2 regions of the Sphingomonas sp. PEI4 genome follow, and region 2 is predicted to be linked to the other one. Evidence: predicted binding sites of a transcription regulator. Region 2 holds the regulator's gene; the other holds the start of a gene.
The links. Region 2 encodes LexA, which represses DNA repair genes until DNA is damaged. Its sites were predicted from a motif close to GTTCCNCNCTTGTTCT; they were not measured.

Region 1: the regulator LexA is predicted to act here: its motif matches at 2,990-3,005, upstream of AC1MLZ_RS08535 (ribonucleoside-diphosphate reductase subunit alpha).

The regions. Positions count from the first base shown of each region.
Region 1 is NZ_CM155258.1:1,865,294-1,874,071, reverse strand. It holds gene AC1MLZ_RS08550 (hypothetical protein) at 28-318, opposite strand; gene AC1MLZ_RS08545 (hypothetical protein) at 332-535, opposite strand; gene AC1MLZ_RS08540 (DUF2171 domain-containing protein) at 592-852, shown strand; gene AC1MLZ_RS08535 (ribonucleoside-diphosphate reductase subunit alpha) at 992-2,878, opposite strand; gene AC1MLZ_RS08530 (PAS domain-containing protein) at 3,596-5,701, opposite strand; gene AC1MLZ_RS08525 (haloacid dehalogenase type II) at 5,796-6,521, opposite strand; gene AC1MLZ_RS08520 (PilZ domain-containing protein) at 6,785-7,324, opposite strand; gene AC1MLZ_RS08515 (efflux transporter outer membrane subunit) at 7,421-8,778, opposite strand, start outside.
Region 2 is NZ_CM155258.1:564,029-572,806, forward strand. It holds gene AC1MLZ_RS02450 (hypothetical protein) at 12-350, shown strand; gene AC1MLZ_RS02455 (SulP family inorganic anion transporter) at 373-1,857, opposite strand; sul1 at 1,926-1,981, opposite strand; gene AC1MLZ_RS02460 (molybdopterin molybdotransferase MoeA) at 2,290-3,471, shown strand; gene lexA (transcriptional repressor LexA) at 3,540-4,211, shown strand; gene AC1MLZ_RS02470 (adenosylcobalamin-dependent ribonucleoside-diphosphate reductase) at 5,085-7,400, shown strand; gene AC1MLZ_RS02475 (endo-1,4-beta-xylanase) at 7,725-8,778, shown strand, end outside.

The sequences.
Region 1 (8,778 bases), 1.3 Mb from region 2:
ACTGGGTGAAACTGGGAAAACGGGAAACTAGAAGCGGCTGGAACTGATCATGACGACGACCACGAAGACGATCGAGGCGATCGGTGCGGCGATCATCAACTGGCGGCCGCGCTGGCGGATCTTGGCCACGTCCATCGTGCCGGGGTTCCAGCCGGGGACGGGCTCGCTGTCGACGTCGGGATCGATATCGAGCATGCGATCCGACGACGATCTCGACCAGGGATTGTGATCGAGGCGGCTCCAGTGGCGGCCGAGCATGACGTTCGCCACGCAGATGGCGAACACCGCCAGGATCAGGACCAGTGTGTTCAGGCTCATGGCATGGTCAGCGTCATGTCTCGGTGCTCCATTGCCACATCGCGGCGGCGGACATTGCCAGGACGATCGCGCCCGAGACCAGCATGATCCCGATCATCCGGAACGCATAGGTCTGCGGTTCGGTGATGGCGGGCGAGCGGAGGCGCAGAAGAAGTGCGATTCCGACAAGACCGAGCACGCCTGCGACGGCAAACATGATAGCGCTGCCGTACGTCATGCGACCAACTCGCACGGCGTGCGTTCAAGCCCGGAACTCAATACAGGAGAACGACCATGGTCGATGCAACCAAGATCCAGGAACATGCCGAAGTCATCGGCGCTGACGGCGTCCATGTCGGCACCGTCGACAAGGTCGAAGGCAACCGCATCAAGCTGACCAAGAAGGACTCGGGCCCGCAGGTCGTCGAGGGCACGGGCAGCCATGAAGGGCATCATCACTTCATCTCGCTCGGGTTGGTTGCGGATATCGAGGACGGCAAGGTCCGGCTTTCCGCCAACGCCGACGTGGCGGTGACGTTCGAAGAAGAGGAATAAACCCTCTGCGGTGCGTATCGAACGCGCCGCCACGCCTGCTCGAACCCCGGTCCGCTTCGCGCGGGCCGGGGTTTTTCGCGTCGGGTGATCTCCGATCCGTGATTCACGGGCCGGGGTCACGCCGGGCGATCGAGGCGCCTTACTGGCAGGCAAGGCACTCATCGTAATCCTTCGACTCGACGTCGATCTGGCGCAGGTCGATGGTGTTGTCCGCCTCGACCCCGCCGGCGAAGCCCGCGCGCTGCACCGACTTCGAGCGTAGGTAATAGAGCGACTTGATCCCCAGCTCCCACGCACGGAAGTGGAGCATCAGCAGGTCCCACTTCTCGACGTCGGCGGGGATGAACAGGTTCAGCGACTGCGCCTGGTCGATGTAGGGCGTGCGATCGGCGGCGAGTTCGAGCAGCCAGCGCTGGTCGATCTCGAAGCTGGTCTTGTAGCAGTCCTTTTCCTCGACCGAGAGGAAGTCGAGATGCTGGACGCTGCCGCCCTGTTCGAGGATCGAGTTCCACACCGCGTCGGAGTTCTTCGACTTCTCGCTCAGCATCTTTTCGAGATACGGGTTCTTGACCGAGAAGCTGCCCGACAGCGTCTTGTGCGTGTAGATGTTCGCCGGGATCGGCTCGATGCAGGCGCTGGTGCCGCCGCAGATGATGCTGATCGACGCGGTCGGTGCGATCGCCATCTTGCAGCTGAATCGCTCCATCGCGCCGACGTCGGCGGCGTCGGGGCAGGGGCCACGCTCGATCGCGAGCTGCATCGAGGCTTCGTTGGCCTGGGCACTGATGTGCTTGAACATGCGCAGGTTCCACGACTTCGCCATCGCGCCCTCGAACGCCAGGCCGCGTGCCTGGAGGAACGAGTGGAAGCCCATCACGCCGAGGCCCACCGAGCGCTCACGGCCCGCGGAATAGGCAGCGCGCTCCATGCCGGGTTCGTGGCGGTCGATGTAATCCTGCAGCACGTTGTCGAGGAAGCGCATGACGTCCTCGATCAGGCCCTTCTCGTCCTTCCACTGATCCCAGGTTTCGAGGTTCAGCGACGACAGGCAGCACACCGCAGTACGCTCGTTGCCGAGGTGATCCTTGCCGGTCGGCAGCGTGATCTCCGAGCAGAGGTTCGAGGTCGAGACCTTGAGGCCGAGTTCGCGGTGATGCTTCGGCATCGCCTTGTTCACGTGATCGGCGAAGACGATGTACGGCTCGCCAGTCTGGAGGCGGGTCTCGACGAGCTTCTGGAACAGCGAGCGCGCGTCGACGGTGGCGCGGATCGCCTGGTCCTTCGGCGAGCGAAGATGCCATTCCTCGCCGTTGCGCACGGCCTCCATGAACGCGTCGGTGATCAGCACGCCGTGGTGGAGGTTCAGCGCCTTGCGGTTAAAATCGCCCGAGGGTTTGCGGATTTCGAGGAATTCCTCGATCTCGGGGTGCGAGACGTCGAGATACACCGCCGCCGACCCGCGGCGCAGCGAGCCCTGCGAGATCGCGAGCGTCAGCGAATCCATGACGCGGACGAACGGGATGATGCCGCTGGTCTTGCCGTTGAGGCCGACCGGCTCGCCGATGCCGCGGACGTTGCCCCAATAGGTGCCGATGCCGCCGCCGCGCGAGGCGAGCCAGACATTCTCGTTCCAGGTGTCGACGATGCCGCCGAGGCTGTCGGGGACCGAGTTGAGGTAGCACGAGATCGGCAGGCCACGACCGGTGCCGCCGTTCGACAGAACGGGCGTGGCGGGCATGAACCAGAGCTTCGAGATCGCATCGTACAGGCGCTGCGCGTGGCCGGCGTCGTCGGCATAGGCGGAGGCGACGCGGACGAACAGGTCCTGATAGCTCTCGCCCGGGAGCAGGTAGCGATCCTTGAGCGTGTCCTTGCCGAATTCGGTCAGGAGCGCGTCGCGGCTGTGATCGACCTCGACCGGGTAGATCTGCGCGCGCACGGAATGGCTGTCCTGCGCCTGGCGCGGGGCCTTGGGGGCCTCGGCGGCCGGGGTCTCGATGGTCTGGTCGATCGTGTCTGTCGTCATGTCGCTATCCCGGCTGCTGTCTCTGAAATCCATCGAAACCGCTCCTGTTGTTCCGTATTCGTTCGAATCGGCGTCATGTCACCATGCTACCATTGGACGGCCCCTAACGGGAGAACAAAAAGTGACCATCGCGGCGGTGGAAGGCGCGCATATGATCGGTTCGCACAGAGCCATGCGAGGGTTGTTCTACCAGCGATTGGGTCCGCCCCCGAACGCAACCCCAAGAGATTGTGCCAAAGCGCGAAGAGACGCAAGGGGGTGTGGAGGTGGATCGGGGCTCGGTTCGTCGCGTTCGTCGCGGGGTTGGACGAGCGGGGATTCGCGACGCGTGGACTTCTGCGGGGTTCACGAAGCGCAAGGGGGCGAAGCGGGAACGAAAAATTATTTCGGGGCGGAAGATGGCAAATGTTGCTTTGTGGAGGAGACGGTATGGGCGCGCGGGGCTCGACTTTCCGTTGAGCCTCCGTCCCTTCTAGTTCCCCCGCGAAGGCGGGGGCCCAGGAACCATGATCGTTGTCCTGCTTGATTCCTGGACCCCCGCCTTCGCGGGGGAACAGGATGGGGCGGCTCCATCTCCTACTTACCTATCCGAGCACCACCCCGGCGGAGGCCGGGGCCCAGTTGGGGGACGTTGCTAACCGAGCGCGGCGTGTTGTTACTGCGACCTTTCCAACTGGGCCCCGGCCTTCGCCGGGGTGGTGGGAATCGGCGCGTGTCTCAGCCCTCGATCATCGCCCGGATCTGCGTCGCCAGCGCGTCCATCGCGAACGGCTTGGTGATCATCGACATCCCCGGTTCCAGGAATCCCGACGCCAGCGCGGCATTCTCCGCATATCCCGTCATGAACAGCACGCGCAGGTCGGGACGCAACGCGCGCCCCGCGTCCGCGACTTGCCGTCCGTTCAAGCCCGGCAGGCCGATGTCGGTGACGAGCAGGTCGACTCGCTCCATCGTGCGCAGCCGTTCCAGCCCCGCCGGGCCGTCATGCGCCTCGACCGCCTGATAGCCGAGTTCGCCCAGCACCTCGACGATCAGTGACCGGACCACCACGTCGTCCTCGACCACCAGCACGATCTCGCCCGCGTCGGTGACGTGCTCCTGGGTCAGGCCGGGCAGCGCGTCGTCCTGTTCCGCCATGCCGTAGTGGCGCGGCAGATACAGCTTGATCGTCGTGCCCTTGCCGACCTCGCTGTAGATCCTCGCATAGCCTTCGGACTGGCGCGCGAAGCCATAGACCATCGACAGGCCGAGCCCGGTGCCCTGACCCAGCGGCTTGGTCGTGAAGAACGGCTCGAACGCCTTGGCGATCGTATCGGCGGACATGCCCGTGCCGGTATCGGATATGCAGATGCAGACGTAATGGCCGGGCCGGACATCGCGCCGGCTCGCGGCGAAATGGTCGTCGAGTTGTGCGTTGCAGGTCTCGATCGTCAGCGTGCCACCGTGCGGCATCGCGTCGCGTGCGTTGATGGCGAGGTTGAGCAGCGAATTCTCGAGCTGGTTGGGATCGCACAGCGTCGTCCAGAGCCCCGCCGCGAGCACCATCTCCAGTTCGATCTGCTCGCCGGTCGTGCGCCGAAGCAGGTCCTCCAGCGATGCGACCAGCGGATTGACCTTCACCGGGCGCGGGTCGAGCGGCTGGCGGCGCGAGAAGGCGAGCAGCCGGTGGGTGAGTGCCGCAGCGCGATTGGCGGCAGCGGTAGCGCCCGAAATGAAGCGGTCGAGTTCGCCGACACGGCCCTGCGCCACGCGCCGCTGGACGATCTCCAGGCTGCCGGTGATGCCCTGCAACAGGTTGTTGAAGTCATGTGCGATGCCGCCGGTGAGTTGGCCGACCGCCTCCATCTTCTGCGCCTGTCGCAACGCCTCCTGCGCTTCGATCAGTTCTTCCGTGCGATCGCGGACGCGCCGTTCGAGGTCGGCGTTGAGCAATTGCAGGTCGTGTTCGAGCCGCTTGCGATCGGTGACGTCTGCACCCTCGACGAAGATGCCGACGACGGCACCGGTCGCGTCGCGAATGGGCTGGTAGACGAAATCGACGTAGCGATCGTCGACCGCGCCGCCGGGTTCCGCCTGGACCGCGAAGAGCATCCCGCTCGCGGTGAACGCCTCGCCGCTCTCGAACACGCCGTCGAGCAGGTCGAGAAACCCCTGTTCGACCGCGTCGGGCAACGCCTCGGCGACGGTGCGGCCGAGTACCTCCCGGTGGCCGACGAGCTTGTTGTAACCAGGGTTGGCCAGCTCGAACCGGTGCTCGGGTCCCCGCAGCATCGCCATGAAGGTCGGCGCCTGCGCAAACATCTGGCCCATCCGTTCGCGTTCGTCGCGCAGCGCACGTCCGGTCTGGACCTGCCCGGTGCTTTCATAGGTCGAGCAGAACATGCCCGCGATCGCGCCGCTCTCGTCGCGGACCGGCGAGTAGGAGAAGGTGAACCAGGTATGCTCGTCATAGCCCTTGCGGTTGGTGACGAGCGGAAGATTCTCGAAGAACGAGGCTTCGCCGGCCAGTGCCTTGTCCACGAGCGGACTGACGTCGGGCCAGAGTTCGGCCCAGATGTCGGGCAGCCGGTCGCCGAGTGCCGCGGGATGCTTGTCGTGCAGGATCCGCGCGTAATGATCGTTGTACAGGAAGCCGAGTTCCGGACCCCAGGCGATGCACATCGCGAATTTCGATGCGAGCATCAGCGAGACGATCGAGCGAAGCGATTGCGGCCAATGCTCGACCGGCCCCAGCGGCGAGGCCGACCAGTCATGCGTGCGGATCATCGCGGCCATCTCGCCGCCGCCGGTCAGGAAATCGGCCTCGGCCGTCTGTGTGGTCATCTCAAGATCCTGCCGGGTCGAATTCCACGTCCGAGATTGGTGGATACGGGGCGCGGCCGCGCGTTACCATCGGTGCGAGCGGCAGATCGGCGGGTCATCGGCACAGTTCGTCGGCCAACCGCGTCAGGCTGTCGACGCTATACTCCCAGTCCTGTGCGGCGTCCGCATCGGGTGCGAGGCGGCCGCCATATTCGTGCGGGCGATCGACATAGGCGGTCTGGAGACCGGCGGCGCGTGCGGCGGCGAGGTCGCTGTGATGCGCAGCGACGAGACAAAGCTCGTCGGGGGCAATGCCGAGGAAACGCGCGGTGGCGAGGTAGGCTTCGGGGAGCGGCTTGTAGACCCGGCTGACTTCCGCCCCGAGGATCGCGTCCCAGGGGAGGCCGGCGCGGCGCGCCATCTCCAGCATGAGCGCGATGTTGCCGTTGCTCAGCGTCACGATCGGGTAGCGGGTCTTGAGGCGGGTGAGACCTTCGACCGAGTCGGGCCACGGGTCCAGGCGATGCCAGGCGTGCGTCAGGTCGGTGAGCGTCGCTTCGTCCAGCCCTGCCGAGTCGATGCCATGGTGGCGGAGCAGGTCTTCGAGCGCTTCGCGGTGAAGCGTGTCGAGGATCACGAACGGGCGCTGGCCGTTGCGTACCTCCTCCAGCGCAGGCTGATAGCGTTTGCGCCAGCCATCGGCGAACGCGTGTGGGTCGATATCGGTGCGGTCGAGCCGCGCGAGGATCGGCGCGGCATCGCGCGCGATCCCCGAGCGCCAGTCGACCACGGTGCCGAACACGTCGAAGGCGAGGGCTTTGATCTGGGCACGATGTACCATGGGGGGAAAGACGGCGGGAGGCGGCGGTTGGTTCCCGGCGGTGGGGGACTTCGAGGCCATTGCACACGCCGTTGTAGACGAGGGGATTCGGCAATCGTTCAGCCACCTTGGCCTTCGCCGAGGTGGCGAATCTTTACCGTTCTCCCGCGAAGGCGGGAGTCCAGGAGTCTCGGGCGGTGGCGCGGCTTGGTCCTGGGCCCCCGCTTTCGCGGGGGAACTGGAAAGGAGACGTGGCCGAGGCAGTGATGTCATTTCGCCCTGACTCACCCAGCCCGGCGGAGGCGCGCGGAATGGCCCTGGTTCAGCCGCTCCAGGTTGAACGCCTCGTGGAACTCGATGCCCGCCTTGCCGGCGCGGGCCCAGCGGACGCGGGCGCCGAACATCTGGTCCTCGACCAGTTCGATCTGCATCTCGACACCGTCGGGATTGCCGTCGATCCGGAGCCCGTCGAGCATCGCGCCCGACGTCGAGATGTCGCGAATGCGCACGTCACCGCGGACGCCGTCGATCGCAATCCGGGCGGAGCGCAACATCTTGGTACGCGGCGCGCGGCTCACCTTGAAGCCACTGGCGGCGGCGGTGCCGTTCTCGACCCCCAATTGCCGCAATGCCTCGTCCGCGCGCACCGGGCGGCCATAGACATAGCCCTGGATATGGCTGCACCCGAGGTTGCGGATCAGGTCGATCTCGTCCTGCACCTCGACCCCTTCGGCGGTCGTCTCCATCCCGAGCGTGTCGGCGAGCGTAACGATCGCCTTGATGATCGCGGCGTTGCGGTTGCCCGGCTCGGCGGCACCGCGCACGAACGACTGGTCGATCTTGATCTTGTCGTCCGCCCAGTATGTTATTCGGCGCAGGGAACGGACTTTGCGTCTGGCGCATCCGTCCCCCGCGACGCGTCAGTCCGTTTCTGCCCGCGGTGCGCCGCTCATGGTTACGGGTTTTGGCCCTCCTGCGGTTGCTTCGAGCGTGGAATCCCCGCCCAGCACGCGGTACAGCGTCACGCGGTTGCTCGCGCCGACGAGTTGCGTCGCGACGAGGTTGCGTTGTGCGGTGTAGAGCGACCGCTGAGCGTCGAGCGAGTTGAGGAACGTGTCGATCCCGCCGCGATAGCGCGCGTCCGACAGGCGGTACGTATCCAAAGCCGCTTCGGAGAAGTTCTGGTTCGCCTGCAACTGGTCGGCGATCGTGCCTTGCCGGGCCAGCGCGTCGGCGGTTTCCTGGAACGCGGTCTGGATCGTCCGCTCATAGGTCGCGAGCGCAGCGTCGCGTTGCGCCTTGGAATAGGCGACCCCGGCGATCCCGGCTCCCGCACGGAAGATCGGGTAGCTGACCGATGGCGCGACCGAATAATTGAACGCGCCGCCGCTGAACAGCGAGGTCAGAGACGTGCTGGCGAACCCCAGGATCCCGGTGAGCGAGATACGCGGGAACAGTTCCGCACGCGCCGCACCGATCTCGGCGTTGGTGGCGCGGAGCTGGTATTCCGACTCGACGACGTCGGGGCGGCGCAGGAGAATGCTGCTGTCGAGCCCGGCCGGTAGCGTGGCGACGGTCGGCAAAGCCTGCTCGATCGACGCGGGCAACAGGCTGGCGTCGACCGGCGCACCGACGAGCAATTGCAGCGCGTTGACGTCCTGCGCGAGCGCGGTGCGCTGTTGTGCGAGGTCGGATTGCGCGGTGAACAGGATCTGCTGCGCCTGGCGGAGATCGGTGCGCGGCGCGACGCCGCCGCGCAGACGCGCGTTGGTCAGCGTGACGCTGCGCTGCGAACTGGCGACGGTGTCCTGTGCGATCTTGAGGAGGCTCTGGTCCGACGCGTAGGTCAGCCACGCATCGGCGATGTCGCCGACGAGCGTCAGGCGGGTGGCGCGCGCGGCGGCTTCGGTCGCGAAATAGCGATCGAGCGCGGCGCTGGTGAGCGAGCGGATGCGGCCGAACAGGTCGAGCTCGAACGCAGTGGTCCCCAGGTCGACCGAAAAGGCGCTGTTCGAGCTGGACGAACTGACGACCGACCCGGTGCCGGTGCCGGTGCCGGTGCCGACGCCGCCCGTACCAGCGCCACCCGTGCCGGTACCAGTTCCAGTTCCAGTTCCAGTATTGCCGGTGCCGGTATTACCGCCAGTTCCGCCACTCGTGACGGTGTTACGGCTGCCGTTGCCGCCACCCGAATAGCTGTAGCGTCCGCTGGCATCGACCTGCGGCAACAGGTCGGCGCGTTGGATGCGGTATTGCGCGCGGGTCGCGGCGATGTTGG
Region 2 (8,778 bases):
GAGGATTTTCCATGACGATCTCCATCCGTACCCGAACCGCCATCGCCGGCGGCCTGCTCGCCGCCATGGTGTTGGCCGGTTGCTCGCGCTCCGAGCCAGAGCAGCCGCCAACCGACACAAACATGGTCGAAGACGCTGGTGTGACCGAATCCGAAGCGGCAGCGCCGGCTCCGGTCGAAGCCGCTCCCGTCGAGGCTCCACCGCCTGCCCCGGTTGTCGTCGAACCGCCACGGGAAAAGCCGATCGCGCCGGACGAGCAGATGCTCGACGATGCCGACGCCACCGGCATGACGTCACGCGTGACGCGCGACGAAGCGCCGACCGAGAACGAGGACGCGCCTCAGCAGTGAGGTGAGCGGATCCGGCCGGAGGTCATTCCCCGACCGGATCCGATACGTCGGGCGCGTGACGATCGACGAGCCTCTCGCTCGCGCGGTTGAGCCCGATGACTTCGACGATCCTGCCGTTGCGACGCAGCTTGGCGACCACGTCCTCAAGCGCACCGACTGCCGTCACGTCCCACAGATGCGCACCGGCTAGGTCGATCCGGATGACGCGAGCCGTGTCGCGCAGGTCGAATTTCTCGGTGAACACATCGGCACTCGCGAAGAATATCTGCCCACGGACCCGGTAGATACGCGTGTCGCTTGCGACGTCATGTTCGGTAGCGATGTCCATCACTCGACCGACCTTCCAGGCGAAGAACACCCCGCTCAGCAATACCCCGACGCCGACGCCCAGCGACAGGTCATGCGTCGCGACCGTGACGACGACCGTCGCGACCATCACCACGCTCGACACCTTGGGATAGCGCACCACGTCGCGGATCGAGCTCCAGGAGAAGGTGCTGATCGACACCATGATCATGATCGCGACCAGCGCCGCGACCGGCACCTGCGCAACCCATGGCCTGAGCGGCACCATCACCACCAGCAGGAACACGCCCGCCACCATCGTCGACAGCCGCCCGCGACCGCCATAGCGCACGTTGCCGACGGTCTGGCCGATCATGCCGCAACCGGCGATGCCACCGAACGCGCCCGCGGCGATGTTGGCGAGGCCAAGCCCGGTGCACTCGCGCGCTTTCGAGCTGGTCGTCTCAGTCAGTTCGTCGACCACGCTGGCCGTCATCATCGACTCGAGCAGCCCCACGGATGCCATCGCCAGCGCATAGGGCGCGACGATCCGTAGCGTTTCCCAGGTAAACGGCACGTCGGGGAACCCCAGCGACGGCAACGACGATGGCAACCGCCCGAGATCGCCAACCATCTTTAGCGGCATCGGAAACCACATCGCGATTGCCGTCAGCACGACGATGCAGATCAGCGGCGATGGAACCGCGGTCGATATGCGCGGGACGAGATAGATGATCGCAAGGCCACCCGCGATCATCGCATATGCCTGCCAGCTGATCCCGACCATCTGCGGCACCTGCGCAGAGAAGATCAGGATCGCGAGCGCATTGACGAATCCGGTGCGGACCGAGCGCGAGACGAACCGCATCAGCACGTCGAGCTTGGCGAGCCCGAATGCGATCTGGAGCAGCCCTGCGAGCATCGTCGCGACCAGGAGATACTGAAGTCCGTGCGCGTGAACGAGGGCGGCGGCGACCAGCGCGACCGAGCCTGCCGCGCCCGAGATCATCGCGGGCCGCCCGCCGGCAAACGCAATGACGATGCCGATCACGAACGAGGCGAACAGGCCGACTTCGGGATCGATGCCGGCCACGAACGAGAAGGCGATGACCTCGGGGATAAGCGCGAAGGTGCCGACCATGCCGGCGAGAACGTCGCGGCGCGCGGCGGCTTGGCCGCTGAACCATTCGGTGCGGTAACGAGAGATTGCTGAAGATGTCATGGATGTATCCGCATAGGACGCACGAACCGCCACAATTGCGCGAGCGGTTCACTTTGAAGACGTCGTTGCGTTGTCCGGCGGATCGGCGGCCGGAATAGCCACCCGGAATTGCACCGGGTCCAGGGCGAATGCTCGGCTTGATACCGAGTAGCATATCGCAGCGCAACCTGTTGCCCGTTACCCCAGCCCGGCATCCTCGCGAAAGTCAGGATGAAGAGGTTGCGTCTGCGGGGCCAACAACATTTGTCCTACACCCCCAGCCCATGGCAAAGCGCCAGGCATGCCCCAAACTAACGCGCTCCTGCCGGACCTTCTGCCGGACGAGACCGTTCCAAACCTCGATCGCCAGAACCGCCCCCACCGAAATGTCTCCCAGCGTGTGAACTTCCTGCACTTCCGGCAGGAACATCGCGCAATATCAGAGCTAAAAGCATGACCCTAGTCCCCGTCGCCGAAGCCCAGACCCGCCTCTTCACAATGGCCCCCCGCGTCGGTAGCGAGACCGTCGGCTTGCGCGACGCCGCAGGCCGGTGGGCCGCGCAGGATATCCTCGCGCGCCGCACCCAACCCGCCGCCGACCTCTCGGCAATGGACGGCTACGCGATCCGTTACGCCGACCTCCCCGGCCCTTGGAAAGTCATCGGCGAAAGCGCCGCCGGTCGCCCCTTCGCCGGCCAGGTCGCCGCTGGAGAAGCCACCCGCATCTTCACCGGCGCGGCGATGCCCGAAGGCTCCGACACGGTGATGGTCCAGGAAGAAGCCGAACGGGACGGCGAAGCCCTGATCCTCGCCGGCGAAGGCCCGACGACGTTCGGCCGCAACACGCGCCGCAAGGGACTCGACTTCTCCACCGGAACTCGCCTGATCGCCGCCGGCGACCGCCTCAGCCCCGCGCGCATCGCAGTCGCAGCGACCGGCGGGCACGGCAGCCTCGCCGTCAACCGCCGCGTGCGCGTTGCAGTTGCCGCGACCGGCGACGAACTCGTCCCCCCCGGCTCGATCACCGACGGCATCGCGCTCCCTGAATCGAACGGCATCATGCTCGCCGCGATGCTGGCCGACATGCCCGTCGACGTCATCGACCTCGGCATCCTCCCCGACAACCTCGACGTCCTGCGCAACGCCTTCGCCAGCGTCCAGGCCGACCTGCTCGTCACCACCGGCGGTGCATCGGTCGGCGATCACGACCTCGTCCGCCCGGCGATCGAAGCGGCCGGCGGTACCATCGATTTCTGGCGCATCGCGCTTCGCCCCGGCAAGCCGATGATGGCCGGCCGGATCGGCGGAATGATGGTGCTAGGCCTGCCCGGCAACCCGGTCTCGGCGTTCGTCACCGCTATCTTGTTCGTCAAGCCCGTCGTCGCGCACATGGCCGGCGCACGCGATCCGCTACCGCAGACGACGCACGCGCTGCTCGGCGAAGACCTGCCTGCGAACAACGCCCGCACCGATTATCTCCGCGCCGAACTCAAAGACGGCAAGGCCTATGCGTCCACGATACAGGACAGCTCGATGCTGCTGACCTTGGCCCGGTCGACCTGTCTGATCGTTCGCCCCGGCAGCGCTCCGATCGCATTGGCCGGCGAATCGGCGGAAATCCTCGTTATCGCGTGATACGGACGCTTGACGGCGTTAATTATGTTCCATAGAAGTTCCTCGTCTGTTCCGGACGGAGAACCGCCATGCTCACGCGCAAGCAGCACGAACTCGTCTGCTTCATCAACGATCGCCTCAACGAAACCGGCGTCTCGCCGTCGTTCGAGGAGATGAAGGACGCGCTCGACCTCAAATCGAAGTCGGGCGTCCATCGCCTGATCAGCGCGCTTGAGGAGCGCAACTTCATCCGCCGCTTGCCGAACCGCGCCCGCGCGCTCGAAGTGTTGCGGATGCCTGAGCGTGCGGAAAAGAAGGCGCAGGCGAAGGCATCGAATGTAAAACCCGCGTCCGCCGCCGTACCGCACCCGGCGAACGACGTCGTGGAGATACCTCTCCACGGCCGCATCGCTGCCGGCGTCCCGATCGAGGCCTTCGAAGGCAGCACGATGCTCGCCGTCCCCGCCGCGCTCCTCGGCACGGGCGAGCATTACGCGCTCGAAGTCTCCGGTGACTCGATGGTCGAGGCCGGCATCCTCGACGGCGACTACGCCCTGATCCGCCGTACCGAGACCGCTCGTGATGGCGAGATCGTCGTCGCTTTGATCGAGGACAGCGAAGCCACGCTCAAATACTTCCGCCGCGAAGGCGCCATGGTACGCCTCGACCCTGCCAATCGCGCCTATGACCCCCAACGCTATGCCCCCGCCCAAGTCCGCGTGCAGGGCAAGCTCTCCGGCATTCTCCGCCGCTACGACTGAGTAGCGGGTATCGAGACGCGTTTGACATCAAGGCGGTGCGGCGGATGAAAAGCCGATGTGGATGCCAAAGCGACCGGTAGTGACGGCCGTTCGCGTAGGCCCCGACAAAGGCCGGAGCGTTGCTCCAGTCGTCATAACCGGTAGTGCGGGATGTTATCAGTGCGTAGCATCGACACTCGACTAAGATGCTCGTCCTCTGGATCGGAGCAACGCCGTCTAACGATCGGTTTGCAGTCGCGCTCATTCCGTAACGAACCTCGGCGATTTTGCGTCTGCAAAAGCGGGTTGTACAAGGTGGCGCGCCTAAAGCAGACAATTCGCCGGTTGATGGAGCTACGCGTTTCCCGGTTGTCGCCCATGCCGAGGATTGTGTTGACGATGGCGCTGTCAGAGTCACGGACGGCAAGTCTAGCGAACAGCACCAAGGCCGCCGCTTAAGGCGGGTGATACCTTGTGCTTGAAGAAGCATGCAGAGCGGTTCGCCAATGGCGTTGGCAAAAGAAGGGATGTGCGATTGATGCCTCACCGTGCCGAGGCATCCTTCAATCCAGTTTCATCACCCGGTTCGCCAGACACAGGCTCGACAAGTTCGCCTGCTCGGGGCCTGTCGGTCATGCCCACGCGAGAGCGAACCAAAGGGGGGCTTTGGGTACGCCAGGAAAAATAGCATCGAACCTTTCATCGCGATCGGAGCATCGCGATGCGCACCACGCGCCTGCCCGAGCAATCATCAACCTATGGCATGAATGTACCGCTTCACACACTGCATGTTGCGCTTTCCGGATTTCAAACCCATAGATTGGAAGAGGCCATTTCCGTCCCGAGATTGGGTATGTCGAACGCTGGCCCGTACAATGACTTAAGGTTCGCCCGATGACTTCCGATACCGCAATGGGCCCGCTCGACCAGCCCGTCACCGTCCATATCTGGCGCGAGAAATACCGCCACGGTAGCGAGGCAACGCCGTCCGATACGTTCGCGCGAGTCGTCGGCGGCGTCTATGCGAACGACGATGCGGCGCAGGCCGCCAAGGCGCTTGGCGCGCTCGAAGCCCGCGACTGGGTACCGGGCGGACGCATCTTCGCAGGCGCAGGCACGACCAAACGCGTGACATGGATCAACTGCTTCGTCTCGCCGACGATCCAGGATTCGATGGACAGCGAACCCGGCCTACCCGGTGTCGGGATCATGCCGGCACTGAACGTCGCAGCGTTCACGCAGCAGCAGGGCGGCGGCATCGGCATGGATTTCGGTACGTTGCGCCCGGACGGCGCGGTCGTCGGCCGGACCGGATCGATCTCGTCGGGCGTGATCCCGTTCATGGCGATGTGGGACGGGATGTGCGTCACGATCCGGTCGAGCGGCTCTCGGCGCGGCGCGATGATGGGCGTGCTGCCGGTCTGGCACCCCGACGTGTTGGCGTTTATCTCCGCCAAGACGCGCAAGGATTTCTTGAAGAACTTCAACGTGTCGGTAACCGTGACGGACGACTTCATGGCGGCACTGGAGGCCGGCGCGGACTGGGACCTGGGCTTCCACGTGCCGCGCGCGGACGGCGAGCATGTCGCGGTCGGCGAGAAGGACGGGCGGCCGTGGTACGTCTATCGCCGGCTGCCCGCCGCCGAGCTGTTCGACCTGATCACGCGCACGACCTATGACTATGCCGAGCCCGGCGTGATCTTCATCGACCGCGTCAACCGGCTGAACAACCTCAACTATTGCGAGACGATCGCCGCGACCAATCCCTGCGGCGAGCAGCCCCTGCCGCCCAATGGCGACTGCGATCTCGGCCATGTGAACCTTGCCAACATGGTACTGCACCCGTTCACGCCCGAAGCGGCGGTTGACTGGGACCGGCTGCGTAGCGCAGTGCAGGTCGGCGTGCGGTTCCTGGACAATGTCCTCGACACCTCGCCCTTCCCGACGCCGGAACAGCGCGCCGAAGCGCTCGCCAAGCGTCGCATCGGTCTCGGCTATACCGGCCTCGGCAATCTGCTGCAGCAGATGCGGGTGCGCTATGGCCGCGCGGCGACAACGCTGGTCGAGGAGATCGGCAAGGCGATCGCGATCGAGGCCTATCGGACGTCGGTGGCGCTGGCACGGGAGCGTGGCACCTTCCCTGCCTACGACACCGAAGCATTCGCGCGCGCACCGTTCCTGACCAAGCTGCCGGTCGACCTCGTCGCGGACATCCGCACTTACGGTATCCGCAACGGCGTGCTGCTAACGCTCGCGCCGACCGGGACGACATCGATCTTCTACGGTAACGTCAGCTCGGGCGTCGAGCCGACCTTCAGCTGGCATTACGATCGCGCCGTCGTGATCGAACAGACCGCGACCGACCAGACGCTCGAGCGCTTCGAGGTGCAGGATTACGGCTGGTATTTGTATAGCCGGATGCCGGGCTTCGATCCTGCCGCAGCCCTGCCCGACTATATGGTCACCGCGCTCGAACTGTCGGTGGACGATCACATCGCCGTCGCCGCCGCCGCGCAGGCATGGGTCGACGCGGCGATTTCGAAGACCATCAACTGCCCTGCCGACATGCCGTACGAAGCGTTCCGCGAGGTCTATCTGACCGCGTACCGCGAGGGCATGAAGGGCTGCACGACCTATCGCCCGAGCGGCATTCGCGGCTCCGTGCTGTCGGTGAAGAGCGACACTGCCGAGCCTGAGCCGGTCGTCGCGCCGCCCTCTGTCACCGCATCCGACGTGCTGACCCGCCCGCAGGTGCTGAGCGGCAAGACGGTGAAGATCAAGTGGCCGATCGACGGCGAGAATTACTACCTCACGATCAACGATTATGTGCATCCCGATGGCCGCCGCGTGCCGTTCGAGATCTTCATCTCGACCAGCTCGGTTGAGAATTTCGAGACGATGGCGGCGCTCACCCGGACGCTGTCGGCAGCGTGCCGCCGCGGCGATGCCACTTTCCTGTTCGAGGAGCTGGAACGCGTCCATTCGCCCAAGGGCGGCGCGCTCGTTCGCCTGGATCACGAAACCAAGGGTAGCTACGCACCCAGCCTGATCGCCCTGATCGGCCGCATCCTGCGCCAGCATTCGGAGCCCGAGCCCGCACTCGCGCTGGACGCAACCGGCGAACAATGCCCGAGCTGCAAGCGCCATACCGCGCATATGCTGGAGGGATGCCTGACCTGCTACCAATGCGGGTACAGCAAATGCGGGTAAGCGGTTGATGAGCAAGGCACAATCTGTGGAAGTCCGAAACCGATAGTGCCTTGCTCCGTCGTTTGACGGTTCTTCGTTGCCTCGACCAGCTTCATGCATCCCCACTCCCGAGTCCGGCCGTGAGTGGCCGGGCGATCGCGTCTTGCAAGCATGAGACCGGTTGACGGCTGACGACGTTGTCGCTTTCATGATGCGAAATGGCTTGCCAACATCTGGATATGATAGAGGATTGCCGGATCAAGACGGATATTCTGTCATGGAAATCCGTCAATCCATGGCTCGGTCATTGCGAACGAGCGGGGATGGCGATGAGAGGCGGCATTTGTGATTGATCGTCGGACGATAATGACGGGCGGGGCAGCGCTCGCGCTGATCCCGGGGTTCACGGGTCTGGGCGCCAAATCCCCACCGTCACTGGCCGCGCTCGCCCGAGCAAAAAATATTCGTTTCGGCAGCACGCTTGGCGGCTCGAATTTCGCGGACTTGGCCTATCGCCGCTTGAATGCGGCACAATGCAATTTGATCGTGCCTGAAAACGAAATGAAATGGAGCGCGCTACGGCCCGACGCCCGCAGCTTCGACTTCCGTGCAGCGGATGCCCTGGTTGCATGGGCACGTGAGACAGGCCTGGGCGTTCGCGGGCATACACTGCTCTGGCAGACCGAACGTTGGATGCCGGAATGGACACGAACGCATGATTATGGTCCAAACCCCCGTGCCGAAGCCCATCGGCTTTTGATCGCCCATATCGATACCGTCACCAGGCGCTATGCAGCGACCGTAGATAGCTTCGACGTCGTGAACGAGGCCATCGACCCAGACACCGGCCTGTTGCGCGAAACGGCATTGTCGAGACATTTAGGCGCCGAGACGACGATCGAGCTGGCCTTCCGGACTGCAAGAACGGCGGCGCCACGCGCGCAACTCGTCTATAACGACTATATGAGTTGGCAGTCGGACAACGGCCGACATCGCGATGCCGTGCTGCGACTGCTGGAACGGCTCTTGAAACGCGGTACCCCCGTCACCGCCCTTGGGGTCCAGAGTCACCTTGGAAGCAAATATAGCGAGGCACCGACCGGTCTCGGCGCGTTGGACGAGACTGCGTGGCGCCGGTTCCTCGACGACGTCACGGGAATGGGCTTGGACCTGCTCGTCACCGAACTCGACGTCCATGACAATCCCCTGCCGAGTGCGATCGGCCCGCGTGATCGTGAAGTGGCGGCGCATACCCGCGCCTATCTCGATCTGATGTTGTCCTACCCGCAATGCCGCACAGTGATGTGCTGGGGATTAAGCGACCGGTACAGCTGGCTGCAGGCGTTGCGGTCGCGCCCGGATGGATTGCCCAAGCGCCCCCTGCCCTACGACGCGGCGT